Regions from separate parts of the Cellulosimicrobium sp. NPDC055967 genome, predicted to be linked through region 2. Evidence: riboswitches for the same ligand, from Rfam matches in the RefSeq annotation. Region 2 holds a riboswitch; the other holds the start of a gene.
What was found. Region 2 has a riboswitch for S-adenosylmethionine ahead of ACFC2L_RS14665 (hypothetical protein). Riboswitches for the same ligand answer to the same signal wherever they lie in the genome.

Region 1 (4,424 bases), on a different contig from region 2:
CGCCGGGGACGGGCTGCGCGGCGCTCACCGGGCGGCCTCGTCGTAGGTCGTGGTGGGCAGGCCGCGGACCTTCCAGCCCTCGACGTCGCGCAGGCCCGAGAAGCCCTGGGCGCCCTCGAAGCCCTCGAGCACGTTGTACGACGGCCCGAGCCCGGCGGCCGTGGCCGCGCGCGCCGCGCCGATCGAGCGCTGGCCCGAGCGGCACAGGAACACGACCGGACGCTCGTCGCCGGGCGCCAGGCCGGCCTCGACGAGCCGGTCCACGAAGCGGGGGTTGGGACCGGCCGGGGTCACCCACTCGTCGAAGACGACCTCGCGGCCGAGGTCCGTGGCGTCGGGCACGCCGATCGTGCGCCACTCGCCCTCGGTGCGGACGTCGACGAGCACCGCGCGCTCGTCGCTCGTCAGCAGGTCCCACGCCTGCTGCGGGGTGATGTCGCCGGCGTAGCCGACGGCGGGTCGGGCGTCGGGTACGGCCGACGTCTGCTGGGACCGGTCGCTCATGAGTCCTCCTCCATCGATCGTGGCAGTAGCACCCTGCGCCCGGCCGCCTCGCGACGGACCGGGGGGTTGCTGCGGCGTCGACGTGCCACGTCACTCGGCCGCTCCGGATGGTTGGCACGGATCGTACGCCACGCGTCCGACGCGCGGAACGCCTGTCTCGGCGAGCGGCCCCGAGCGAGGTGCCCGACGTCGGACGGTCGCGCTAGCGTGGCAGCGCGCCCGGGCGGGGGTCCCGGGGGCAGGACGACGGGCAGGGGGGAACCGGATGCGGACCGGCCGGGGACGGGTTCTGGGTGCGGTCGTGGTGGCGGGCGTCGTCGCCGCGGGCGCCTGGCTCTGGGTGGCGACCGGCGACGAGGAGCCGCCGCCGCGCGTGGCGAGCGTCCGTCTCGCGGAGGACGACGTCCTCGACGCCCACGGGAGGGCGCGCATCGTCCTGGTCGAGCCGGACGTCGGCTCCGCGCCGCCGCCATCGCCCCGACCGGTGCCCGCCGACGTGGCGACCGGGGGCGAGCCGGTCGACCTCGCAGAGCTCGCCGTCGGTGGGTACGAGGGGTGGTGGAGCGGCGACGGCGACGGCGCAGCCTGCGACGCGTACGCCGACGCCCACCCCGAGGTGGTCCTGGTGAGCACGCGGTCGGGGGAGCCGGTCGAGGCGTTCGTGAACGGGACGAGGCTCCAGGGCGTCCCGTACGGCGCGCTCGGAGAACCCGCGGACTGGCCGCCCGACTCCGTCGTCGTGCTCGACGCGCGGACCGGCGAGGTGCTCGACGCGTTCGAGGTCGACGAGTCCGGCTGGCGCCTCGACCTGCCCGTGAGCTGTGTCCCGCCATCCGAGACGCCTTGACCACCGGTTGACACGCCCGGGCCGCCGCGCACATGCTGGGACGCAGGTCATGAGTGCCAGCGTGAAACCCCGGTTTGCTGGCCGGCAACCCTCCTCTCGCGGCGGGGTGCCCCGGGTGACGACCAGGCCGCACGCCGACCGGCGCGTGGCAAGCGCGGGGATCACCGTCCCCGGACCGCCCTCGGAGGACTGTGCCATGACCGCTCTCGCCGACGTCTCGTGTCCGACCGACCTCCCGACGGCGCCTGACCTCGCGGCGGTCGCCGGCGCGCCCGCGCTTCTGCCCGTCGTCGGCGCGGACACGCTCGTGCCGCTCGTCGACGGCCGCAGCGTCCCGTACGCGAACCTCGACGTCGCGGCGTCGGCCCCGGCGCTGCGCTCCGTCGCGGACCGCGTGACCGAGGTGCTGCCGCTCTACGCGAGCGTGCACCGCGGCGCCGGGTACCTGTCGCAGGTCTCGACCGCGCTCTACGAGGCGTCGCGCCGCGCGATCGGCGCGTTCGTCGGCGCGCGCGCCGACGACGTCACCGTCGTCACACGCAACACGACCGACTCGCTCAACCTGCTCGCGGGCTGCGTCCCGGCGAACGCGGACGGGACGCCCGGGCGCGTGCTCGTCCTCGACGTCGAGCACCACGCGAACCTGCTGCCGTGGCAGCGTGCTGGCGGCGCGACGGTCCTCGCCGGCGGCGCGTCCGTCGCGGAGACGTTGTCCGGCCTGCGCACCGAGCTCGCGCGCTTCCCGTACGCGCTCGTCGCCGTGACCGGTGCGTCGAACGTCACGGGCGAGTCGCTGCCCGTCGCGGACGTCGTGCGGGTCGCGCACGACGCCGGGGCGCGCGTCGTCCTCGACGGCGCCCAGCTCGTCCCGCACCGCGGGTTCTCCCTCGCGGACTCCGGGGTCGACTACGTCGCGTTCTCCGGCCACAAGACGTACGCGCCGTTCGGCGCGGGCGCGCTCGTGGGCCGCCGCGACTGGCTCGACGCGGGGACCCCCTACCTCGCCGGGGGCGGCGCGGTGCGGCAGGTCGCCGTCACCGGCACGCAGTGGCAGACGGCGCCCGCGCGCCACGAGGCCGGGTCGCCGAACGTCGTGGGCGCCGCCGCGCTCGCGGCCGCGTGCGACGCGCTCGCGGCGCTCGACCCGGCCGACCTCCACGCCCACGAGGCGACGCTCCGCGCCGCGCTCGTCGCGGGCCTCGAGGCGGTCCCGGGCGTGCGCGTCGTGCGGGTCTGGGAGGACGCCGTCGACCCGGTCGGCGTCGTCACGTTCTCCGTCGAGGGTCACGACCCGGGCCTCGTCGCCGCGTACCTCTCCGCCGAGCACGGCATCGGCGTGCGCGACGGTCGCTTCTGCGCCCACCCGCTGCTCGCACGCCTCGGGTACGACGCGGGCGCGATCCGCGCGTCCGTCGGCGTCGGGACGACGGGCGCGGACGTCGTCCGCCTCGTCGAGGCCGTGCGGTCGTACGTGGAACAGGGCCCGGCGACGCGCTACGAGGTCGTCGACGGCTGCTGGGCCGTCGCCGACGACCCGCGCCCGGTACCGGCGGGCTCGGGCCTGGAAGGCCTCTTCGCCACCGCCGCGGCGGGCTTCCTCGCCGACGCGGCGGGGTGCGGCCCCGCCGCATGACCGCGAGATAGCGACCTCCCGCCGAGGTAGCGACGTGCAGCCCTGTCGAGGCACCGGAGGTCGCTACCTCGGCCGGGCGTCGCTCTCTCGCGGGCGCTCGGGCGTCCGTTCACCAGGCCGTCGACGAGCGTTGTCCACCGTGTTGCCGGAGCCTCTTGGCGGCGTCGTCCGCGTGTGCTCTGATATGCGCTGTGCTGCACGACGTCGTCCTCTCGGGGCACGGATTCCGCCTGGAACCGCTGGCCCTGGAGCACGCTGAGACACTGGCCGGCCTCGTCGACGAGGCGATGTGGTCAGGCATGAGCATCCCCATGCCCTTCGGGGTCGCGGGGATGGCCGAGCTGGTGGCCGCGACGCGCGCCGCGCCCGACCTGACGGGCTTCGTCGTGCGCGCCACCGGCCCCGACGGGGCCCCGGGCGACGTGCTCGGCAGCACGGCGTTCCGCGACCTGTCGCTCGTCGACCGCCGGGTCGAGGTCGGCCGGACGTTCTACGCCCGCTCGACGTGGGGGAGCCTCGTCAACCCCGTGACCAAGTGGCTGCTGCTGCGGCACGCGTTCGAGACGTGGGACGTGCACCGCGTCGGCTTCCGCGTCGACACGCGCAACACCCGCTCGCTCGGGGCCATGCGCCGGCTCGGGGCGTACGAGGAGGGCGTCATGCGCGGCCACCGCACCGCGCCGGACGGGACGCGCGCCGACTCCGTGATGTTCTCGATCCTCGCGCCCGAGTGGCCCACCGTCGAGGTCGGTCTCCTGGAGCGGATCAACGCGCCGCGCGTCGTGCCCGTGCTCGCCCCGGCGCACCCGGTGGCCTCGCTGCCGCTCGCCGCGTCGTAGGCCCGTCGCCGGACGCCCGTGCCGGACGGCGGTCCCGGGACCGGGCGGACCCGGGACGCCGCGAGGGCCCCGCCGGAGCGGGGCCCTCGCGAGCAGGTCAGGGGCAGGGACTAGCGGTCGAACGCGTCCTTGACGTCGTCGCCCGCCTGCTTGACGTCGGCCTTCGCCTGGTCCTTCTTGCCCTCGGCCTCGAGCCGCTCGTTGTCCGTGAGCTTGCCCGCGCCCTCCTTGAGCTTGCCGCCCGCCTCCTCGGCGGCGTGCTTGGCCTTGTCTCCGAGTCCCATGACTGCTCCTCTCGTCGGTACTCGTCGACCGTAGGCACGGCCCCGTTCGCTCGCACGCGGTCGGGTACCCACGGTGTGGTGGGATGTGCGGGTGCAGCACGAGACCACCCTCGAAGGCTTCGGCGTCCGCCTCGTCCCGCTCGACGACAGCCACGCTCCCGCGCTCGGCGCGCTCGTCGACGACGGCATCTGGGCCGGCATGTCCAGCCGCGTGCCGAGCGGGACGGACGCGATGACCCGGTACGTCAGCGACGCCGTCGCCGCCCCCGGCCGGCTCGCGTTCGCGGTCGTCGGCTCGGGGTCGAGTGCCGCGTCGG
Region 2 (4,424 bases):
GCCCTCCAGCTCGAGCTCGAGGAGATCCTGGGTCGCGCGGTGGACGTCGTGCCGGAGCGATCGCTCCGGCCGGAGGTGCGCGCCACCGTCCAGGCGATCCCCCTGTGAGGCGGACCGACGCCGACCCTGCGCGACCGTCGAGAACGATCTCGTCGAGTACGCCGCAGCCCTGAGGAGCGTCGCGGCGAGGAGTGGCTGAGCGCTCGAACCTCGCTGGCTGAGCCTGGAACTCCGGCGCCGGGCTACGTCTCCCGCGGTGGGTGCGAGCACGATGTGCGCGCACCTCTTGCGCATGTGCAGTTACTGCACGTAGGGTCACTGCATGGCCACGGACCCGTCGCGACACCCTCGACCTCGCCTCGACGCCGCACGCGCAGCGCTCGACGAGGCGTCGACCGCCGCGCCGGGCGAGGCCGTCGAGCCGCTGTCGCGGGCACGCGCGCTCCTCGACGTCGCGCTCGACGAGGCGATGGCCGAGGCGCTGCTCGCCGGGTCGTCCATGCGTTCCGTCGCCGAGTCGGCCGGCGTCGCGCCCAACACCGTGCCGCCCCGCATCGCGCGGACCCCGGCGCTCGCGGGCTACTCCGGCCCCGACGGCCGCGTCTCCGCCGAGGGCGTCACGCGCGCCCGCTACGACCGCGAGCGGGGAACCCCGCCGCCCGAGCCGACGACCGCCGTCGAACCGCTGAGGTTCCGCCGCCGCACCTAACCGTCCACAGCACCGTCCGTCCAGCAGCACGACGAAGGGAACCGCCATGCCTGACCAGACCCTCACCCACCTCGCCATGCTGCTCGACCGGTCCGGCTCGATGCAGTCGATCAAGCAGGCCACCGAGCAGGGCTTCGACCTGTTCCTCACCGAGCAGCGCGACGCACCCGGCCGCTGCACGGTCACGCTCGCGCAGTTCGACAACGAGTACGAGGAGGTCTACACGGACCTCGACGTGCGCGAGGTCCCCCCGCTGGACCTGCACCCGCGTGGCATGACCGCGCTGCTCGACTCCATCGGGCGCCTCGTGCAGACCACGGCGCTGCGCATCGCCCAGCTCCCCGAGGAGCAGCGGCCCGGCGCCGTGATCGTCGGGATCATGACCGACGGCCTCGAGAACGACTCCAAGGAGTACACGCACGCCGCGATCAAGGCGCTCGTCACCGAGCGCGAGGAGCAGTTCGGATGGACGTTCCTCTACATGGGCGCCAACCAGGACGCGATCGAGGTCGGCGCGTCGCTCGGCGTGAAGCGCGAGCGGTCGCTCACGTACGACACGGCGAACGTCGACCAGGCGTACGCCGCGACGTCGCGCAGCATGGCCGCGATGCGTGGAGCCGTGTGGGCCGGCGCGGCGCCCGCTGCCGCGCGCGACCAGCACGCCGCGTACACCGAGGCGGACCGTGCGGCGGCAGGTGGCTCCGCGCCGGGGCGCGCGAGCACTCCGACCGGTCGTCGCAGCCCTGTGCCCGCACCGGTGCGGCCCGCCCCGCGCGGGACGAAGGACGACCCGTTCGACGAGCCGCACCTGCTGGAGCACGTGCGGTCGGTGCTCGCGACGGGCGCGCCGACGCTGGCCGACGTGGGGACGTTCGGTGGACGCGCCGTCGTCTGGGCGACCGTGCGCGGCGTGCCGGTCTACCTCAACGCGGACTCGTCGCGCGCGGCGCTGCAGCAGCTCGTGGATGCGGCCGCGGGTGGACCTCTCCCGTGGACCGTCATCGCGAGCCAGAGTGGCCAGCTCAACAAGGTGACGTTCCGGTCCGGAGCGCGCGTGCCCGGGTTCTACTGCTACGCGCGCGAGATCCAGCCCACGGCAGGCCCGCTGGGAGGCGCCGTCGTCGCGCGCTGAAGGTCCGACGCCGTGGGACGGGCCGCGAGGTGCGGCCCGTCCTGCGGTGCAGCTCCGGCTGTGGGCCGCCGAGGCGAGACGACGCGGTCGTCGACTCCCTGCCTTCAGAGAGTCGACTACCGTGCCTCCAGAGACGGCGGGTGAGTACCCGACGCACGACGTGAGCAGGGGGCTGCTTCATGGAGGATCCGCGCGCGGCGGCGAGGGCGGGACGAGTCCGGCGGCACGCACGATGGGTCGTGCCGCTCGTCGCCGCACCCGCCGTGTTCCTCGCTTGCGTCCTCGCCCTCGACGCGCTCAACCGGCACGAGCTCTACCACGGGGCGTGGGCGTTCCTCGTGCTCCTGGTGGTCGCCGTGGCGTTCCTCGGGCCGGTCGCCCTGCTCGCTGTCGCGATCGCAAAGGGCGCCAGGACATTCCGGGAGCACCGGCGCAGCCGCGGTCGGTTCTCTGCGACCGAGCGTGCCGAGATCGGCCGGCGCGACGCCGCCGCGCACGCGTGGGCGAACGCCCAGGGCCTGCACCGGCATCTCCTCGCGCGGGAGGTTCCGCCCACGCTGCGGGTGTGGGACGTCGTCCCGTACGCGGGCGAGGAGTTCTTCTGCGACGTGCCCGCCGGGTACGCGCGCTACTACGGGACGACTGTCAGCTACACGCAGACGTCGGGGTTCTACTACGGGCGGCCGTCGTTCGTCCTCACCGGCCTTGCCGTGACGGCGATCGCCAACGCCGCCGAGCGCAGCGCCGCCCAGGCGCAGGCCCGAGAGCAGTGGCGTGAGCGCTGCGTCTCCCGGCTCGTCGTGAGCAACCACCGGCTGCTGGTCCAGGTGCATGGGCGATGGCTGTCGTTCGACTACTCCGCGATGACGGCGGTGTTCCCCGAACCCGGCGGGTGGGCCCTCGTCTGCCAGTTCTCCTCGACCGAGCCGCTCTTGCTCACCGGCGACCACGCCCCCTTCGCCGCGGTGATGACCCTGTACAGGACGCACGGTGAGCAGGCGCTGAGAGATCACCCCGGTCTGGAGCCGCTCCGGCCGGTGCACGGCCCGGCCAGCCCGGGGAGCGAGGTTGCGTCCGATCAGCGGGTGAGGTAGACATCTGCCCAGGTCACGAGTGACCGGCGAGACGCCCTCCGCGTGCCGGTCCGGCAACCGCGCCCCTCGCGCACGGTGCCCCAGGAGGAAGACCGGCCCTGGCCGAACGGTCAGGGAAGTGCGAGGTCGACGTCCGCCTCGGTGCGTTGCTGCGCGCCCGGGTGCCGTCGGCCCTGACCGAAGGGCTGCTCCGATGAACCCGACCCCGACCATGACCCTGTGGGTCCGTACCGACGACCCGTGCCAGCTGCTCGTGAGCGACGAGGGGCACCTCGTGTGCCCGGTCCACACCGGGCACCCGCGCCCGGTCCCGTCGCGCGGGTGCTCGTTCAACCCGTTCCTGCGTCTCTGCCACGTCTGCCTGAGCGAACGCGTCCAGATGACGAGCCGCTTCCACATCGAGCGGCGCGTGTGCGACGCGTGCCAGAAGATCGACGCCGCGATCGCCACGTCGCTCGGTGCCGAACCCCTGACCGGGATCACGCAGGACCACCAGACGCTGCGGCGCATGGAGGCCTACGTCACGCTCGTGTTCCCGACGCGGTGGCGGCGCGCGCGCGAGAGCGGCCTCGGCGTCGTCGAGCTCGACACGAACGCACCGTTCTGGGACAGGAAGCCCGACCGCCGGGTCGAGCCCCAGCCACCCATGACGGTGCGGCACTTTGCGCGACTCGACCACTGGCGCACCCGCGGTGGCGGCGGGCCGGACTCCGTGTCCCGCCGCGCCGCGTTCCTCGCGTGGGCACGGGCCGTGCACCCCGCGAGCCCCGTGGCCGTCGCAGCGGGTGAAATCCCGTGACGCGGGAGACCGCAGGTCGTCAGACCCGTGACGTCGTCGGCACGGTGCGGTACGAACGGCACATGCCGCTCGCGTTCCCGCCCGACCCGACGTTCCCCGACGACGGCGGCGCCGAGCGCGCCGTGTGGGACGCGCTGCGCGAACAGCTCCCCGACGACGTCGTGCTGTTCCACGGGGTGCACGTGCAGGAGGACGAGCAGGAGTACGAGATCGACGTCCTCGTCGCCTGGCCAGGGGTCGGGCTCGCCGCGATCGAGGTCAAGGGCGGGCACATCGACCGGGTCGACGGCACCTGGTTCCAGGGCAACGGTCCCCGGCGGCACCGCATCGACCCGGTGCGCCAGGTCCAGGGTGCTCGGCACGCGCTGCAGGCCCTGCTGCGCCGTCGCGACCTGTGGGCCGCAGAGGCGCGCACCGCGCACCTCGTGGCGTTCCCGCACCGGTACGTCCCGCGCGACTGGGAGACGGTCGACCTTCCGCGGGACATGCTCGTGGACCGCGGCGACCTGGAGCGGTCGGGCGGCGTCGCCGAGCGGGTGAAGCGCGCCGTCGAGCGGCACGGCCAGGGCCATGCCGGGCTCGCGGTCGACGACGTCCCCGCCCTCGTGGACTCGCTCGCCGGTGGCTTCCCCAGCCAGACGGAGCACCTGTCGCTCGCCCTGGAGCACGAGACGCGCCTGGAGCAGATGA

Region 1: another riboswitch for S-adenosylmethionine. It lies ahead of ACFC2L_RS02340 (aminotransferase class V-fold PLP-dependent enzyme); the one in region 2 lies ahead of ACFC2L_RS14665 (hypothetical protein).

The regions. Positions count from the first base shown of each region.
Region 1 is NZ_JBHJYJ010000001.1:549,147-553,570, reverse strand. Features, by position in the region: gene ACFC2L_RS02355 (O-succinylhomoserine sulfhydrylase) at 1-28, opposite strand, end outside; gene ACFC2L_RS02350 (rhodanese-like domain-containing protein) at 25-504, opposite strand; gene ACFC2L_RS02345 (hypothetical protein) at 770-1,351, shown strand; SAM riboswitch class IV at 1,397-1,512, shown strand; gene ACFC2L_RS02340 (aminotransferase class V-fold PLP-dependent enzyme) at 1,548-2,984, shown strand; gene ACFC2L_RS02335 (GNAT family N-acetyltransferase) at 3,176-3,823, shown strand; gene ACFC2L_RS02330 (CsbD family protein) at 3,934-4,107, opposite strand; gene ACFC2L_RS02325 (GNAT family N-acetyltransferase) at 4,199-4,424, shown strand, end outside.
Region 2 is NZ_JBHJYJ010000011.1:75,857-80,280, forward strand. Features, by position in the region: gene ACFC2L_RS14645 (nucleotidyltransferase family protein) at 1-108, shown strand, start outside; gene ACFC2L_RS14650 (hypothetical protein) at 323-709, shown strand; gene ACFC2L_RS14655 (hypothetical protein) at 756-1,841, shown strand; gene ACFC2L_RS14660 (hypothetical protein) at 2,081-2,935, shown strand; SAM riboswitch class IV at 2,947-3,062, shown strand; gene ACFC2L_RS14665 (hypothetical protein) at 3,129-3,734, shown strand; gene ACFC2L_RS14670 (NERD domain-containing protein) at 3,731-4,424, shown strand, end outside.